DNA from 2 places in the Catenibacterium sp. CAG:290 genome. Region 2 is predicted to be linked to the other one. Evidence: riboswitches for the same ligand, from Rfam matches in the RefSeq annotation. Region 2 holds a riboswitch; the other holds the start of a gene.
The links. Region 2 has a riboswitch for thiamine pyrophosphate ahead of thiC (phosphomethylpyrimidine synthase ThiC). Riboswitches for the same ligand answer to the same signal wherever they lie in the genome.

Region 1: another riboswitch for thiamine pyrophosphate. It lies ahead of QVO42_RS00515 (energy-coupled thiamine transporter ThiT); the one in region 2 lies ahead of thiC (phosphomethylpyrimidine synthase ThiC).

Annotation. Positions count from the first base shown of each region.
Region 1 covers NZ_FR898764.1:84-9,856, forward strand. Annotated here, with positions in the region: gene QVO42_RS00510 (acetate/propionate family kinase) at 1-1,145, opposite strand, end outside; TPP riboswitch at 1,245-1,346, shown strand; gene QVO42_RS00515 (energy-coupled thiamine transporter ThiT) at 1,392-1,937, shown strand; gene QVO42_RS00520 (DUF402 domain-containing protein) at 2,078-2,641, shown strand; gene tsaE (tRNA (adenosine(37)-N6)-threonylcarbamoyltransferase complex ATPase subunit type 1 TsaE) at 2,622-3,068, shown strand; gene tsaB (tRNA (adenosine(37)-N6)-threonylcarbamoyltransferase complex dimerization subunit type 1 TsaB) at 3,061-3,666, shown strand; gene rimI (ribosomal protein S18-alanine N-acetyltransferase) at 3,657-4,094, shown strand; gene tsaD (tRNA (adenosine(37)-N6)-threonylcarbamoyltransferase complex transferase subunit TsaD) at 4,094-5,107, shown strand; gene QVO42_RS00545 (redox-sensing transcriptional repressor Rex) at 5,100-5,744, shown strand; gene asnS (asparagine--tRNA ligase) at 5,750-7,135, shown strand; gene QVO42_RS00555 (metallophosphoesterase family protein) at 7,178-8,605, shown strand; gene QVO42_RS00560 (NAD(P)-dependent oxidoreductase) at 8,602-9,773, shown strand, end outside.
Region 2 covers NZ_FR898797.1:53,885-63,657, forward strand. Annotated here, with positions in the region: gene QVO42_RS03940 (DUF2798 domain-containing protein) at 1-243, shown strand, start outside; gene QVO42_RS03945 (ECF transporter S component) at 345-941, shown strand; gene QVO42_RS03950 (flavin reductase family protein) at 965-1,525, opposite strand; gene QVO42_RS03955 (arginase family protein) at 1,522-2,250, opposite strand; gene QVO42_RS03960 (6-phospho-beta-glucosidase) at 2,340-3,764, opposite strand; TPP riboswitch at 4,046-4,155, shown strand; gene thiC (phosphomethylpyrimidine synthase ThiC) at 4,201-5,508, shown strand; gene QVO42_RS03970 (glycoside hydrolase family 1 protein) at 5,550-7,019, opposite strand; gene QVO42_RS03975 (NUDIX domain-containing protein) at 7,138-8,175, opposite strand; gene QVO42_RS03980 (M15 family metallopeptidase) at 8,223-8,876, opposite strand; gene QVO42_RS03985 (hypothetical protein) at 8,947-9,432, opposite strand; gene QVO42_RS03990 (YdcF family protein) at 9,439-9,773, opposite strand, start outside.

The DNA.
Region 1 (9,773 bases), on a different contig from region 2:
TCATCAGTTGGTACTACGAATACCTTGATCTTAGATTCAGGTGCAGAAATTAATCTTTCACCATGACCTTCTACATTAGCCTTATCATCTAATACGATGCCTAATGCTTCTTTTATTAGATTAATAATTGCTTCTCTTGCGATAAAGCTGTTTTCACCAATACCTGCTGTGAATGAAATTGCATCAACATGTCCAAGTTCTACAAAATAAGAACCAATATAATCAGCAACACGTTTTCTAAACATGTTAAAAGCTAATTCGGCTCTTTGGTTACCAGCATCTTTTGCATCAATGATATCTCTCATATCACCAGACACTCCAGATACACCTAATAAACCAGATTCCTTATTCAACATCTTGAATACAGTCTTCATATCATATCCAAGATTTTCAATTAAGTGGTCTACAACAGATGCATCAATATCACCAGAACGAGTTGCCATCATGACACCAGCAAGAGGTGTAAGACCCATTGAAGTATCAATAGATTTACCATCCTTTACAGCACAAAGTGAAGCACCTGCACCTAAATGACATACAATAATATTAGCATGTTCAGGGTTGCCTAATAATTCCTGAGTACGCTTTGATACATAGTAATGAGAAGTACCATGTGCACCATATTTTCTAATCTTGTTTTCTTCATAGAACTTATATGGGATTGGGTAAACTGCGTTTTCAAGCTTAATAGAGTGATGGAATGCTGTATCGAATACTACAACAGCACCTGCAGTAGGAATAGCTTCCTTGAATGCTTTGATACCAATAATATGTGCAGGGTTATGAAGTGGTGCAAGTGGTGATAATTCATCAATCTTAGCGATCACATCATCATCTACAACACAAGACCCATCAAAATAAGGACCACCTTGTACAACACGATGACCAATACCCTTGATTTCATCTAAATGTTCAACAATCTTCTTTTCAATTAATGTATCAAGTAATACTTGTACTGCTTCCTTGTGAGTAGGAACTGCAAAGACCTTCTTATCTTTAGTACCATTATACTTGATAGTGAAGATTGAATCTTCCATACCGATTCTTTCAATAATACCAGAAGTGATAACACTTTCAGTATTCATTTCAAATAACTGGAACTTCAATGAAGAACTTCCACAGTTAACTGCTAAAACTTTTGACATGCTTATATCCTCCTAAACACCCCTATTATAAACAGAAACCCCTAACATTTCTACTATAAATTTAGATTACGTGACAAAAAGAATGTTCTGTAATATAATCATTACTGCCAGGGGCGCATTTATTGCTGAGATAGGTGAAAGCCTTGTCCCTTAGCATCTGATCTGGGTAATACCAGCGTAGAGAGGCCGTACTTTTTTAGTGACTTCTTTGCGTCATCTTAGTCATTAGAAAGGGGAGATTTATAAATGAATAAGAAGACATTATCCACTCGAGCAATTGCTTATGTTGCGTTATTTATCGCTATGCAGTTAGTTCTAGAAGTACTATTTAAGGTGATTCCAGGACAGCCACAGGGTGGTTCTATTACTTTAAGTTTATTACCAATCGTACTTGCAAGCTATTTAATGGGTGCACAGTATGGAATTATTGTAGGTGTTGGTGCCACTGCTATGCAGTTTGTATTAGGTCTTGCTTTATATTATGGACCTTGGTCTGTTGTGTTAGACTATCTTGTACCATTATCAGCACTTGGTATTGCAGGCTTTATTCCTAATTTTAAATCAGGTAAGACTGAAGTTTATACAGGAATATTCGTAGGAATGATCCTTAAGTTCATTTCACATTTATTATCTGGTGCTGTATTATTTGCAAGCTATGCACCTAAGAACATGAACCCTTGGGTTTATTCATTCTTATACAACATTGGTTATAATGTAGGTACACTTATTTTAACTTATGTAGTATTTGCACTTATTTATCCAAAACTTCAGAAAGCATTTAAGGCTATTTAACAGTGGGAGACCACTGTTTTTTTTATATAAAAACAAAACAATAACTTAAAAAGGCTTTATTTAGGAAAAAACAGGTGAGGTTTATGTACATTTCACCTGTTTTTTGCTATGATATTCGATAGGTTGAAAGAGGTTTGATTATGAAGAATTCATTAGTGGGGCAGGATGTGCTCATCCATTGCTATAAACATGACGGTAAACCACATCGTACGTGGTCACGCTGTAAGATATTAGAAGAAACAGATCGCCATTTTATCGGTATAAATAATAATACATTAGTTACAGAATCAGATGGTCGTTCCTGGGTCACTAAAGAACCAGCTATCTGTTATTTTCCTAAGGATAGATGGTATAATGTAATTTGTATGATTAGAAGTGATGGTATCTATTATTATTGTAATATTGCCTCTCCTATATTATATGATGGAGAAGCACTTAAATATATTGATTATGACCTTGATTTAAAGGTATGGCCTGGCTATCGTTATAAGGTCTTAGATGAAGGTGAATATGCGGCTCATCGTATTAAATATCAATATTCAGATGAATTAGATGAGATATTCCATGAACAGCTCAATCGTTTGATTGTGATGACGATGAATGCATCTGGTCCTTTTCGTGCAGGATTTGCTCAGGAGTGGTATAATAAGTATCAGCAGATGATGAAAAATAGAGGAACTAAAAATGATAAACTTAAAAAATGAAGCTGAAATGATTGCTTTTGGTAAACGTATTGGAGAAACAATCTTTCCCCATTCTATTATCACATTAACAGGTGATTTAGGGGCTGGTAAGACTACATTCACAAAAGGAATAGGACAGGGACTTGAAATCAAGAAGATCATCAATTCTCCAACTTTTACTATTGTGAAGGTTTATTCTGGACGTATGACCCTTTATCATTTTGATGCATATCGCCTAGAAGGGGCAGATGATGATCTGGGGTTTGAAGAGATGTTTGAAGATGATGGCTTATGTGTGATTGAATGGCCACAGTTTATTGAAGACATTATTCCAGAAGAAAGATTAGAAATAGAAATAATAAAGAATGAAGATGAAACACGTTCTTTAAAGCTTCACCCTATCGGTGAAAAATATGAGAACTATGTGAGGGAGGTTACGCATGATTAGTTTAGTGATGGATACATCAAATAGTTATTTAGCTGTAGGCTTATATCAAGATAATGTGTGTCTAGAAGCCTTCCAGGAAAAAGGTTCTAGAAGACAATCAGAAAAAGCAATTCCTACATTAAAGGAAGTGCTTGATCGTCATCATATTGCATTAAAGGATGTCAATGAAATGATTATCACATCAGGACCTGGCTCTTATACAGGTGTTAGAGTCGCAATGACTATCGCCAAGACACTTGCTGCAGTATCTGATGTAAGAATTAAATCAGTCAGTTCTTTAGCTGCTTATGCTGGTATGAATCAGGCATTAAGTGTTATTGATGCAAGAGGACATAAGGTCTTTGTTGGTGTTTATGAAAATGGTCTTCCTTTAATTAAGGAACAGGTCGTGACTTTAGAAGACTTTGCCCACTTACGTGCTGAATATGAAGACTTTGAACTTGTGGGTGAAGTAGGATGTCTTGGATTAGATGAAAAAGAATGTGATCTTTGTGCTAATATTTATGCATTAGGTCAGATGGCTGATCCAATCAAGAATGTTGATCTATTAGTACCAACTTATATTAAAGATGTTGAGGCTAAGAAAGCATGTTATTAAGAGAAATGCAGGAAGAAGATCTTGATGAAATTGAAAGACTAGAAGGGTTATTATTTACCCCTGCCTGGTCTAAAGAAGATTTTCTTCATGAACTAAAAACAAATGATTATGCTCATTATTATGTTCTTGTAGATGATAAAATTGTTGGTTATGCAGGATTCTGGTATGCTTATGAAAACTGTGAATTGACTACAATTGGTATTGATCCAAATTATCAGGGAAAAGGCCTTTCTAAGTTATTGATGGATTATGGATTAAAAGAAGGACATAATAAAGGATGTATGAATTATAGTTTGGAAGTACGTGTATCAAATGAACGTGCGATTCGTTTATATAAGAAGTATGGCTATGAGATATGTGCTATACGTAAAGATTATTATGCAGACCATGAGGATGCCTATCTCATGGTAAGAAAGGAGGAAAAATAATGGCTGTTATTCTTGCTATTGAATCAAGCTGTGATGAAATGAGTGTTGCAATCCTTAAGGATGGAAAAGAGTTATTAAGTCATGTTGTTGCATCACAGATTGATATCCATAAACAATATGGTGGGGTTGTACCAGAAATTGCCAGTCGTAAGCATGTTGAATGTGTCAGCACTGTTTTAAAGGAAGCACTTAGCCAGGCAGATATCTCTATTGAGGAGATTGATGCAATTGCAGTCACTAAAGGACCAGGACTTGTAGGTTCTTTACATGTTGGGATGCAGGAAGCTAAGACACTCGCTATTTATTTAAATAAACCACTTATTGGTGTACATCATATTGCGGGGCATATTTATGCCAATGAACTCGTCAATGATATTGAATATCCTGCAATGGCATTAGTTGTTTCAGGAGGACACACAGAACTTGTTTATATGAAAAAGGAATTCTCTTTTGAGGTCATCGGTACAACATTTGATGATGCAATTGGTGAAGCCTATGACAAGGTAGGACGTGTTCTACATCTTCCATATCCTGGAGGACCTGTATTAGATAAAATGGCACATGAGGGAACTCATAGCTATACACTTCCAAAACCACTTGATGATGGAAGCTATAACTTTAGCTTCAGTGGCTTAAAGAGCGCTGTCATCAACTTAAAGCATAATGCAGACCAAAGAGGAGAGGAAATCAATGGCAATGACTTAGCCTGCTCATTCCAGGATGTGGCTATGGATACGATTGCTTCTAAAGCTTTAGCTGCTGCTCATGATCTTGGTGTAAAGCAGATTATTGTAGCAGGTGGTGTAAGTGCGAACAAAGGTCTCAGAGAAAAAATGAGTACAAGTGATATTCCTGTTATTTTTCCACCATTGAAGTATTGTACAGATAATGCAGCAATGATTGCATCTGCTGCAAGTATTATGTATAAATATAATATGTTTGCCCCTTTGGACTTATCTGTTAAGCCGGATTATGACTTAGAGGCGGAAAGTGTAGGAGACAACTATGAGTAATGAAAAGAAACAGAAAATTTCACGTGCGACGATGACACGTTTTCCTGTTTATTTGAAGGCTTTAAGAGTTATGGGACATGAAGGTAAAGAAAACTTCTTATCGAGTGAACTTGCAGAAGTTACTCATATCCAGGATACGACTATTCGTCGTGATTTTGGCTTTTTGCCTCAGAAGAATACACTTGGTAAAAGAGGCTATGGTTATGATACAAAAGAGATGATTGAAACGCTCAGTGATTTCTTAGGTTTAGGACTTGATGAACCTATTATTCTCATTGGTGTAGGTAACTTAGGATCAGCTATTTTGAAATATAACCGCTGGAAATATACAGTGGGACAGATTGTCTGTGCTTATGATAAAGATGCTAATATTGAAGGTGAACGTTTTGGTGTCAAGATTCATAAGAGTGATGATTTGGAAAAAACATTTCCTAAGGACTGTAAGATTGCGATTCTCGCAATTTCTGATAATGTACAGGAAATGGTGGACCGCTTAGTAGCATTAGGGATTAAAGGCATTGTAGACTTCACCCACTCTCATTTTATTGTGCCTCAGGGAGTAGAGGTACAGAATGTGGATGTTGTTGTCGCAATACAAGAATTAGAATTAAAAATGAAATCAAATACAAAGGAGTAAGAAGGATGTTTGAATTTATGACAGTAAGAGAACTTTATGAAATCTGTCGTGCAGATAACGCAGTAGAAACAGATAACGTAGAGTATGTAGAATTAGAAGGATGGGTAAGAACAAATAGAGATAGTGGTAAACTAGGATTCATCGCATTAAATGATGGTTCTTATTTTAGAAATTGTCAGGTTGTTTATTTAGAAGAAAAATTAAAGAACTTCGATGAAGTTTCACATATCGCAACTGGTTCAGCTATTCATGTATTAGGTAAGTTAAAATTAACACCTGATGCAAAGCAGCCATTTGAAGTAGAAGCCACTGAAATTATTCTTGAAGGTGACTGTGATAGTGATTACCCATTACAGAAGAAGAGACACTCTTTTGAATTTATGAGAGAAATCCCTCATTTAAGACCAAGAGCAAACTCATTCTATGCTATCTTCAGATTAAGATCTGTATTATCTATGGCTATTCATGAGTTCTTCCAGGATCAGGGATTCGTCTATGTACATACACCAATCATTACATCTAATGACGGTGAAGGTGCTGGAGAAATGTTTAGAGTCACAACTATCGATGATACTGATTTCTCTAAGGATTTCTTTGAAAAAGAAGCTTACTTAACAGTAACAGGACAGTTACATGTAGAAGCATTCGCAATGGCATTTAGAGATGTATATACTTTCGGTCCTGCATTTAGAGCTGAAAACTCAAATACATCAAGACATGCCAGTGAATTCTGGATGGTAGAACCAGAAATCGCATTTGCTGATCTTGAAGATGATATGTGTTTAATTGAAGAAATGGTTAAATACTGTATTCAGTACTGCTTAGATAATGCTCCAGAAGAAATGAAATTCTTTGAACAGATGGTTGACCATGACTGTATCAACCGTATCACAAAGGTTAGAGATTCTCACTTTGCACGTATGACTTATACAGAAGCTATTGATCATCTATTAAAAGCTGATGTGAAGTTTGACAACAAGGTTGAATGGGGTATTGATTTAAATGCTGAACATGAACGTTATATCTGTGAAGAAGTTGTAGGTGGTCCTGTATTCTTAACAGATTATCCAAAAGAAATCAAAGCATTCTATATGCGTTTAAATGATGACAACAAGACAGTTGCAGCTTGTGACTTATTAGTGCCTGGCATCGGTGAATTAGTTGGTGGTTCACAAAGAGAAGAACGTTATGATGTTCTTGAAAAGCTTATGGATGAAAAGGGCATGAACAAAGAAACACTACAGTGGTATATGGATTTACGCCGCTTTGGTGGATGTAAGCATGCTGGATTCGGCTTAGGTTTTGACCGTTTCTTAATGTATTTAACTGGTATGGCTAACATCAGAGATGTAGAACCATTCCCACGTACACCACGTAACTTAAAATTCTAAAAGACCACATATGTGGTCTTTTTTCTTAAAGGAAGTACTATTATGGATGAATTTAGTGGTATTAATGCTTTTTTTAATATGATTTATCATCATGACCGTGCTTTTTCTCGTGCTTTATTGGATTACCAATCTTTTAATGATTATCGACAGTGGTTAAGAGATCATCATATAGAAATAAGAGAACTCGATATGATTGATGAGTATTCATTCAGCATGATTCGTCCTGGTATGACAATCAAGGATATATCCATGCTGACACATACTAATTTGCAAGAAGGTTTACAACGTATCCGTTCTTTCCTTGAAGATAAGATTTTCTTATTTCTTATTCCTGGTATTAATAAAGAAATTAAAGACTATTCTTTTACAGGGGTGGACTATATCTTTACAATAAGCAAACCTTTTAAGCAGGAAGACTTGTCTTTCTTAGACCCATTCCCTGGACTACTTGAAGCTTTATTTTATGCAGATGAATGGCCTGGAGGACTCATATTTAATTCTAAACATGCATCCTTTTACCCATTACATAGTATTTCTCAGGCAAAGGCATTACAAAAGAGAATTGATGAGAAGACAATGTTTAATAAAGAAAGTCATTCTTCATTTATTTATCATTTATCTGATTTACATCTAGGTCCTAAAAAGAAGCTGAAAGCAGTCTCTAATTTACTAGATTCATTAGATGAATGTGATCAATATGCACAGAGTTCTCATCAAAAGCAGGTCTTTATTACAGGAGATCTTATGAACTCTCCTAATACAAAGAATATGTATCAGGCCAATGGCTTTATGACAATGATTAGAAAGAGATATAAGGCAGATATCACCTTTGTGTTAGGTAACCATGATATGATAGTAAAAGGCTTGAGTATTGGTGGAAGACAACGTACAAAAGTCATAGCCTATTTACTAGGTGAAAAGATCAAGGTTATAGAAAAAGATAAGATTGTACTTGTAAAGATAGATTCTAATGCTGGTGGTAATTTAGCTAGAGGAATGATCACAAGAAGACAATTAGATCAAATAGACTCAGAACTTGCAGGTATAGAAAATCTAGAAGATTATACGATTGTGGTCTTACTACATCATCATGTATTTAAAGTCTCTAAGTCAGACTTCTTAAAAATACAATGGCGTGAAAAATCTATATTTGGAAGTATATTGGATAAATCTAAGGCACTTGTAGATGCAGAAATGTTTGCCACATGGCTCACACAGCGTCATATTAAATATGTGCTTCATGGTCATAAGCATGTGCCTTATTTCATGAATAAAAAAGGTACATACTATATCTCAGCAGGAAGTGCAACAGGTGGCTTAAAAGAAAGTGAAAGTCATTACTATTCTTATAATGTATTACGTTATGATTATATGGATAAGAAGATGAAAACATGTCTGATCTTCTATGATGATAAAAAGAAAGCAGAAAGACAACGTGTTGAAGTATATTTAATGGAGGAAGATGAATGAAATTAGTTGATAAAATGAAAGATGAGCGATTAGGGATTGCGATTTTATATAACTTCTCAAAGGGATATGCAAAACCTGTTCCTATGGAACTTTATGACATTGTATTACCTTTTATTTATCATGATGCATTTAGAAAAGAAATTTTAAAGCATGATACATTAAAAGATGTTATTGAAGCATCAATTGAAGCAGATCCACATTTTAAAGAAGTGATTCTAGAGGCCGTAAATGATGATGAAGGCATTACTTCTAAAGCATTAGGAATGGCCATGATGGGTGGAATGCTCACATATGAGATGATTGATGGAAAAGTTTGTGGGAAATTACACGAAGCTGAAGTTTTAGACTTTAATGAATGTATTATTTTTGGTAAGATGATGCAGGACCATACAAAAGAAGAAATTCTTGATTTATTACATCAGGAACTTCGTATTGTCTTCTTGCAGGTAGAAACACTTGGAAAAGATGTGGATACACATATCTTTGATGATCTTGGAAGAGTGACTTATCATGAAAATGTAGACCAGTTAGATGTTATTTCTCTTTGTAAGGATGCAGATATTGTTATTACAAATAAGAATCTGTTTAGAAAAGTAGAAATTGACCGCTGTCCATATCTTAAGATGATTGCTGTAACAGCCACTGGTACAAACAATGTGGATTTGGATTATGCAAAAGAAAAGGGAATTCGAGTAGCCAACGTGAAAGGATATTCTACTGAAGCTGTTGCCCAGCTTACTCTTGCATTATGTCTAGAACTTATTGAACATACATCACGCTATGATAGTTATGTAAAATCACATCAATATGAAAAGGATAAGGTCTTTTCATTCTTTGGTTACTCGTTTCATGAACTATCTACTATGACTTGGGGAATTGTTGGTCTAGGCGCAATCGGTCAGCGCGTTGCACGTATTGCGGAAGCATTAGGATGTCAGGTGCAGTATTATTCTACAACTGGACATCATCAGGATGAACACTTCAAGCAGGTGGATTTTGATACATTACTTAAAACAAGTGACATTATTTCTATTCATTCACCTCTTACAAAAGAGACAGAACATTTATTTAATGCAGAAGCTTTCAAGAAGATGAAAGATACAGCTTATCTCATTAATGTAGGACGTGGTCCTATTATCGATGAAGAAGCATTAAGTGATGCATTAAA
Region 2 (9,773 bases):
CTTGCTTTCCGTTTTGTACAGTCTACAGATCGTCCTATCGTGATTACTCTTGCCATTTCTTGTATGATTGTTTGTATCATGTGTCCATGCATGAGCTTAATCGCAACTGTATTATTCAAAAACATCGATGCTTCAGTCTATTTCCAGACAACATCCATGAACTTCCCTGTCGCATTATTATTCCAGATTTTCTATTGTGGTCCTCTGATCCGTTTCTTATTTGGAAAAATCGTACATGAATAAGGTCAGTTTTAAAACTGACCTTATTTTTTTAGTTGATAACTGAGTATTTATATAATGTCAGAATGTATGTATAGTGTTATTCATCAAAGGGGGAGTTTTATATGAAAGACAATAAAACATTAAAAATTGCAGTAACAGGATTGATGGCGGCTTTAGCTTATATCGCCTTCACATTCCTACAGATTAAGATTCCAACACCAGGAGGAACTACTTCATTCCATTTAGGAAATACATTCTGTATATTGGCTGCTTTATTATTAGGTGGTGTTCCTGGAGGAATTGCGGGAGCAGTTGGTATGGGTATTGGTGATTTACTTGATCCTACTTATGTAGTAGTCGCACCAAAGACATTTATCTTAAAATTTGGTATTGGGGTTATTACAGGTCTAGTTGCACATAGAGTATTCAAGATTCAAAAATTAGAAGGTAAGCAGTTAGTGATTGGTGTCGTTGCTTCTACATTTGCAGGTTTATTATTTAATGTGATTGCTGAACCACTATTCTCTTATTTCTATACTTCAATATTACTTGGTGCACCTTCTCAAGCTGCTTTAGCACTTGCATCTTGGAATGCAGTGACTACTATTACTAATGCAGTAATTGCGATTGTGATTTCTTCAGCACTTTATTTAGCTTTAGCACCTACATTTAAAAAGAGTGGTTTATTAGATAAATTACATACAGTTAAAAAATACTAATTTAAAAGGACTCCTATGAGTCCTTATTTTAGTTTAAGACCATCTTTAAAAGCACGGCCAACAACTTTTCCTAAACCTACATATTGATTATTAAAGGGATCAAAAGTAATAGGTTTTACTTTAGATACATCGACTCTTCCTGTTTCATCTAGGACACGTTCATCTACAGATACATTGACAATTTCACCTTTCATGATTTCTGTATCTAAATCATAGTCCTTAAGACGACATTCTAGACATATAGGTAATTCATTGATAATAGGTGCATGTACTTTACTAGATGGCGTATAAGTAAAACCTGCTTTTTCTAGTTTATTGGGTTCCTTATGCCCTGATACAACGCCTACATAATCACACGCTACTACATGATCCTCATCTGCAATACTGACAGTAAAAGCCTGTGTTTTTAAGATATTCTGGACTGTTTTATGTCCACTAGAAAGACTCAATGAAATTTCCATTGTATCGCTAATGCCACCCCATGCTGCGTTCATTAAATCAGGATGATCATCCTTATCAAAGCTCCCAATCATATAGACAGGCTGTGGATAAGTAAGTGCACGTGCACCAAAATCTTTTCTCATTTCTTTTGTCTCCTTTTAAGTATTTTCATAGCAGTTTGATAAAGTGCATCATCAGAAAGATTATTGATTCTTTCAGCTTTTATATAAGTAGGATAATCATCGATATCAGGATCATCACCACATATATCAATGCCAATTACTTCACAGTTTTTTAGGAAGTGCGCTAATACATCCTCTAACATCCCCAGTGACATGTCTCCTTGATTCCAGTTCGTCATGGCATATCTTTCATCTAAGACATCCTTATCTATAGAAATATAAACAGGATATTTCGTTTCAAGAGGAATAGTAGCACCTTGTTCAAGTTCTTCTATACTGAAACTTAATACTTTATTCCGTTCCACTGATTTTAAATCATGTTTACTTGGCCCTATTAAGTATAAACGATGAAGGAAAGGGTTTTGTAAAGCTTTTTTAGCCCAATTCCCACAGCTAAGCATATCTCCTACAATAGAAGATTGCATGTCTGTATGGTGATCAATCAAAACAAGATCAAAAGGTTCATGGATAAAATCAGTCATCAATTTAGTGATGTAATGATAATCACCTGAATCAATAAAATGAATACCAGAAATACCATTCTTGCTTATCATCTCTTTTAATTGTTTTTCTGCCTGCTCGTCACAGAATAAGCGTGTTCCTTCAATGTCACTACAATCATAATAAGTTAACTGTGGATAATCCCCTTTATAGGAATGAGTAAAATCAAATACATAGTTACGCATCTTTATCACCTGTTGATAATTATAGTCTTTATTTAGCACTTGTCAAATTTAACTGCTAAAAAGAGATAGCCGCAGCTATCTCTTGAGTATTATAATTCTTCACCGTTTGTTTCAATAACGTGTTTATACCAGTAAAATGATTTCTTCTTACTTCTAGAGAAGTCCCCTTCATGGTTATTATTATAGTTAACATAGATGAAACCATAACGTTTATCATATTCACCAGTAGAAGCAGATACGATATCAAATGGAGACCACATAGTATAACCTAAAAGATCAACACCATCATAAGTGACTGCATCTCTCATTGCTTCAATATGTGCCTTTAAGTAATCAATACGATACTGGTCATCTACAGTACCATCTGCTTCTTTCTTATCATAAGCACCAAAACCGTTTTCTACAATCATCATTGGAAGTTCATAACGATCATAGAACCAGTTTAAGCACCAACGTAATCCTAATGGGTCAATCTGCCATCCCCAGTCAGAAGCCTTTAAGTATTCATTTCTTACAAAGTCTTCACTACAGTAATCAAATGTCTTTTCATTACGTCCTTGATACTTAGTTGCAAATGACATGTAATAAGAGAATCCAATGTAATCTACTTTACCTTCACTTAAGATTTTCTTATCCTCTTCAGTAATGAAATCATATCCTTTTCTTTCAAACTTCTTTAAGATATAGTTTGGATAATGTCCTCTTGCATGTACATCAGTATACCAATATTTCTGATGCATAGCACCTAAGGCATTCATCATATCTTCTGGTTTTGGAGAAGCTGGATAAACACCATTCATACCAATCATACAGCCAACCTTTAAGTCAGGATTGATTTCATGAGCTGCCTTAACTGCAAGTGCTGAAGCGACTAATTCATGATGTGCTGATAAATACATTAAATATTCAGCATCATCACCTTCTTTTAATAATACAGCACCTTCCTGGATTAAGTTATGCTGAGTCGGATCAGCCTGGTTATTGATTTCATTGAATGTCATCCAGTATTTTACTTTATGCTGATATCTTTCAAAACATACCTTTGCGAACTTCACAAACATATCAATGGCTTTACGATTTCTAAATCCTCCATATTCTTTTGCGAGTGCCCAAGGTAATTCAAAATGTGATAATGTGATGACTGGTTCAATACCATATTTTAATAATTCATCAAATACATCATCATAGAACTTTAAACCTTCTTCATTAGGTGTTTCTTCATCTCCTCTTGGGAAGATTCTTGTCCAGGCAATAGAAGTTCTAAATGCCTTGAATCCCATTTCAGCAAGTAATGCGATATCTTCCTTATAATGATGATAGAAGTCTACACCTACATGGTTTGGATAATCTTCTCCAGGAAGAACACCATCTGTTAAACGTCTAGGTGCTCCTGTTACGTTATCTCCCGCTGTTTCTACATCTGTACAGCTGATTCCTTTTCCGCCTTCCTGCCAGGCACCTTCACACTGATGAGCAGCTACTGCGCCACCCCATAAAAAGTCGTCTCTAAACATTGTCTTATCTCCTTTTCTCTTTCTAATAATTATAAATAGAAATGAAAGTGATTTCTATAATTTTCAGAAATAGAGATCAAACTTTCGTAAAAATGTTTCATCTTTACATTATCAGTTCATCAATCCAATAAATAAGTGATATTTTGTTGACAGGATAGTCATAATATAACAATGTTTTCATTGTTACATTATTTGTTCAAAATTTCACAATAATTTTGTAACATTTTTTTAATGAAAGCGTTGCATTTTATTTATATAAGATGTAATATACCACTATCAACCAAATAAAAAAGGGGAGCTGACGCGACGGCTGAGAAGAAATACGATCGGATTTCGACCCATAAAACCTGATACGGATAATGCCGGCGTAGGAATTTTGTTTTTTAGGTATACATGCTCAGGTATACCTTTTTTTATTGTTTAAAGGAGGAAGTGTATGAGTTACACAACACAAATGGATGCTGCAAGACAGGGTATTATTACACCTGAAATGGAAATTGTAGCTGCAAAAGAATCTATGGATGTAGAAGTATTACGTGAGTATATTGCGAAAGGACAGGCTATTATCCCATGTAATAAGAATCATACTTCTATTGATCCGAGTGGTATTGGTTCAATGTTGAAGACTAAGATCAACGTGAACCTAGGTATTTCTAGAGATTGTAAAGACATGGATGTAGAGATTGAAAAGGTTAATAATGCAGTCAAGATGGGTGCTGAATCAATCATGGACTTAAGTTCTTATGGTGATACACGTACTTTTAGAAAAAGATTAACTAAAGAATGTCCTGCCATTATTGGTACAGTCCCTATTTATGATGCTGTTGTTTATTATCATAAAGCTTTAAAAGATATTACGGCAAAAGAATGGTTAGATATTGTAAGAATGCATGCAGAAGATGGTGTGGATTTCATGACTATTCATTGTGGAATCAATAGAGCTATGTATGAACGTTTTAAGAATAATAAGCGTTTAATGAATATTGTTTCTCGTGGTGGTTCTATTATGTTCGCCTGGATGGCTATGACTGGAGAAGAAAATCCATTTTATGAACATTATGATGAAGTATTAGATATCTGCCGTGAATATGATATTACTATGAGTTTAGGTGATGCCTGTCGTGCTGGATGTTTGGCTGATGCAACTGATGTGGCTCAGATTGGTGAATTAGTGACATTAGGAGAATTAACACAACGTGCATGGGATAAAGATGTGCAGGTGATGATTGAAGGTCCTGGTCATATGCCTTTAAATCAGATTGCAGCTAATATGGAAATCCAGAAGACAATCTGTAAAGGTGCACCTTTCTATGTATTAGGCCCTCTAGTAACCGATATTGCCCCTGGTTATGATCATATTACTGCTGCCATCGGTGGTGCCATTGCAGCCACTTATGGTGCGTCATTCTTATGTTATGTGACTCCTGCAGAACATCTTCGTCTGCCTAATCTAGATGATGTTAAAGAAGGTATTATTGCATCTAAGATTGCAGCACATGCAGCAGATATAGCGAAGGGTATTCCTGGTGCCATGGAATTAGATAATAAGATGGCATGTGCAAGAAAGAAGCTGGACTGGGAAGAAACATTCAAGTATTCTATTGATCCAGAAAAAGCAAGACGTTATCGTGCTGAAGCAGCACCTGAAAAAGAAGATACATGTTCTATGTGTGGTAACTTCTGTGCCGTTAAGAATATGAACCGTATTCTTGATGGTGAGATTGTAAATATCTTTGATGAATAAGAAAAAAGGCGTAACTCGTATATGAGTTACGTCTTGTTGTATTAGTCTAAATCAGCACCATTAGATTCGCAGACTTTCTTATACCAGAAGAATGAATCTTTCTTGCTTCTAGAGAAGTCCCCAGTTCCATCATCATGTCTATCTACATAGATGAAACCATAACGTTTCGCATACTGTCCAGTACCTGCAGATACTAAGTCGATTGGTCCCCAAGTTGTATAACCGATTAGTGGTACACCATCTTCGATAGCTTTATCCATTGCTTTAATATGATCTCTGAAGTAATCAATTCTATAAGTATCATGTACAGAACCATCTTCTTCTACCTTATCAAATGCACCAAAACCATTTTCTACAACCATTAATGGTATATGAGGATAACGGTCATGTAGGATATTTAATGTATATCTTAATCCATCAGGGTCAATCTGCCATCCCCAGTCAGAAGCCTTTAAGTAGGGGTTCTTAGCACCTGTTGCAAGGTTACCATTTGTCTTTTCAGCATTTTCATCAACTGTTACACAGTTAGACATATAGTAAGAGAATGTATAGAAGTCAATAACACCTTCTTTAATGATTTTCTTATCTTCTTCAGTAATAAATGAAGTATCAATACCATGATCCTTGAAATATCTGAACATATATGTTGGATATTCACCACGAACCTGTACATCACCACAGAAGTTATTCTTGAAGTTATCTTCATTAAATGCTGCAAGAATATCTTTTGGATTTGGTGTTAATGGATATAAAGTTGTATGAGCAATCATGTTGCCAATCATGAAATCAGGATTGATCTTATGACCTTCTATTACAACTAATGCACTTGCAACAAACTGATTATGTAATGCTTCAAATGTTTTCTGAGGGTTAGATTTTAATTTGTTTAGTGGAATACGTTCATCAGAGTTAACATCTTCTGGGTCCATGATACCTAAACCATAAAGGTCACCTAATCCACCTTCACCCATACATGCGATATTGATTTCGTTAAATGTTAACCAGTATTTAACCTTATCCTTATAACGTTTCATACAAGTAGTTGCATACTTAACGAACATATCAACCACTCTTCTATCAGAGAAACCATTGTATTTAGTCACAATGTTCCAAGGAATTTCATAATGACATAATGTAACTAAAGGTTCAATATTGTGTTTCTTACATTCGTCAAATACCTTGTCGTAGAAAGCTAAACCTTCTTCATTAGGTGTTTCATCATCACCATTAGGGAAAATTCTACCCCAGTTGATTGATAATCTGAATACATTCCATCCCATTTCTGCAAATAAAGCAATATCTTCAGCATAATGATGATAGAAATCAATTGCTTCATGGCTTGGATAGAACGCAGTCTTATCAGTCTTTGGTAAGAATGTTCTTGGAGTATTTACATCTCCACCAAGTAACATATCTGGTACTGATAAACCTTTACCATCTTCTAAATAAGCACCTTCACACTGATTGGCAGCAACTGCGCCACCCCATAAAAATCCTTTTGGAAAACCCATTTCCTTTACCTCCGTTCATCTTTTCTGTATGTATTATATACATAATAAAAATCATTATAATTAATTTTCATCAAATGAAAACAATTTACACCATATGAAAATTATCAAAAGTTATTATTTAGAATAAATCCCCTCTTTTATGTTCTCCCATATTAGACATAATACATTCTTGATGTTTCTTATGAACAATATCCCATACATACTCCATACCTGTTGCAAGTGCCTGATTTAAAAAATCTTCTTTATCAATCCAATAAACCTCTCCTTCATTACTTGAATGAAGAACTCCTTCATACTCACTTGCCTTATAGACTAGAATAATATTATGAATAGAATGCTTATACCAATGATATAAACCACATAAATATGGATTCTTAATTGTAAGACCTGTTTCTTCATTCACTTCTCTAATCATAGCATCTTTGAATATTTCTTCTTTTTCTACATGACCACCAGGAAAAGTAATACCTGTATAGGAATCATTGACTTTATTCTGTACTAAGACATGTCCTTTATCATCTTCAATCATACACATATTCATCAAGCAGACATCTTCCTTACGACGTTTCTTTACACCTTTAAACTCAATTGCCTGTACTGGGCATATCTCTAAACAGGCCCCACAATGAAGACATTGTGAGACATCTATTACTTCATTATGAATACAACGTTGAGGACATATAGTCTCACATTTGCCACAATGAATACAGCAATCAGTAATGGTATAATAAGTACCATGTTCTTTACTGTTAATAGTAATAGGTGCTCTTTTGATGTGTGCTGGATCACTGATATCAAAATATTCACCAGAAGCTTCATATAAGCAGAAGACATCCAATACCTTTCTTGTATCTTCTGGATAGATAGACTGCATATAAGTATTCTTTAGGAAAATCTCATCAAGTTTGTGAGACCCAATATTCTTAACCTTACCACTTAAACTAAAAGATACTTTTCCTTTAAGTCCTGTTAAGGAAATATACTCCTGATCCATGAGTTCCTGATAGAAACTCTTACCTCTTGCAGTTAAGAAGTAAATACCTTCTTTATCATACAACATTAAGTCGATGATTCTTGTGATTGGTTTTCCTTCACTATTAATAGTTGCCATTGTGACAGAATGAATGTCTTCAACAAGTAATTTGATATAATCCATAAAATACCTCCAGGTATCAGTTTATACCATAAACAAAAGAGAGTCTATTACAGACTCTCTACATGCTCTTCTAAACATAGATTTTTTTGATACATCTTTAAAGCAGCTTTTTTACCTACATAACGATAATGCCATGGTTCATGCTTAATATGTGTTATAGATGTTTTATTCTTAGGATAACGTTTCACAAAACCATACTTATATGCATTTCTTTCTAACCATCTATAAGCAGACTGATTGGTTGTATAACGGTTATCCCCTACTATATCCACTGCAAGTCCTAATTGATGTTCACTTCTACCTGGGGCTGATACATAATTTAATGCATATCTTCTTGCAAGAATCGTAAATAAACCTTTATTTTTATAATAGTTTGTACGATTATCCAGGATCTTCTGCTGTGAATAAGATGATCGATATCCTTCATTCACCTGCATGTAAATATCATCTTTTCTCGCATCTCTAAACATTTGTGATAGTTCAGGAACGATACGTGAATCTACTTCTTTCCCATTATTCAACTTTGTAAGTATTACTTTATAGTTATCTGGTATTTTACTTGTATGATTCACAAGCATAAGATTCCAGCCATGATTTGTAGAAGCATCTTCTATAAAAGTATCTGAACGAAATATAATATATCCTGATAATATGAGTAATAGTATTCCTAGAACTAAAAGACATTTCTTGAATAATCGCATTTCTTTTCACCTCACAATAGTTATATCGTGAAATGTTAAAAAGAAACATCTCAATTTCCTTACAAAAATATTAAGATTTACTTACTTGATTACAATTTTTCGTGATAAACAAGATAATAGGACGAAGGAATCCACAAGAGAAAACACTTAATACAATTAGCCATGATGCATATTTACATCTTTTAGATAAGAAGTGATAGGCAATAATATGATCGACAATAAAACCAATAATTAATATCACTAGAAACACAACAAATAAAAGATAGTTTAATTCGTCCATCACAAATAAGACATATCCAATAATTAATACAGGAAAAGCACAGAGAGAGGATATAATACCGAGCACATGATCTCCTGTGATATTTCCTAGTAAATATTTATTATAGAAAGGAAACCAGCCACGATAGGTTTTAGTATCTAATAATGAAGATACAAGGAATCCTTCAAAAAGGTAACCTACTACATAAGTACAGAGTATACCTATAAATAAAGATACAAAGATAAGAAATAGCGTAGACAATATGCCCATTAGAAAAAATACACTTAATGCACCCATAACCATTTACCTCACAATCGAAAAAATAACAACAAATATACTGTAGAGAATAATCACAATACTATGCTTCTTCCATGTCATGCTTAAGTAACCTATGAATTCTCTAATCAAAGCATTTAATGTAAAATACCATTTAGTGACTGAACCAAAGCCAATACATCTAATTCCCAAATCTTTCGCAAGTATCAAGGCTCTAAAAACATGATAGGACGTAGTAACAAGTCCAACTCGTGGAGATTCTTTAGTCATAAGTTTTGATGAGAATAAGAGGTTTTCTTTTGTATCCGTAGATTTGTCTTCAATGATTATCTTACTCTCATCAATACCTTTATTGATGGCAT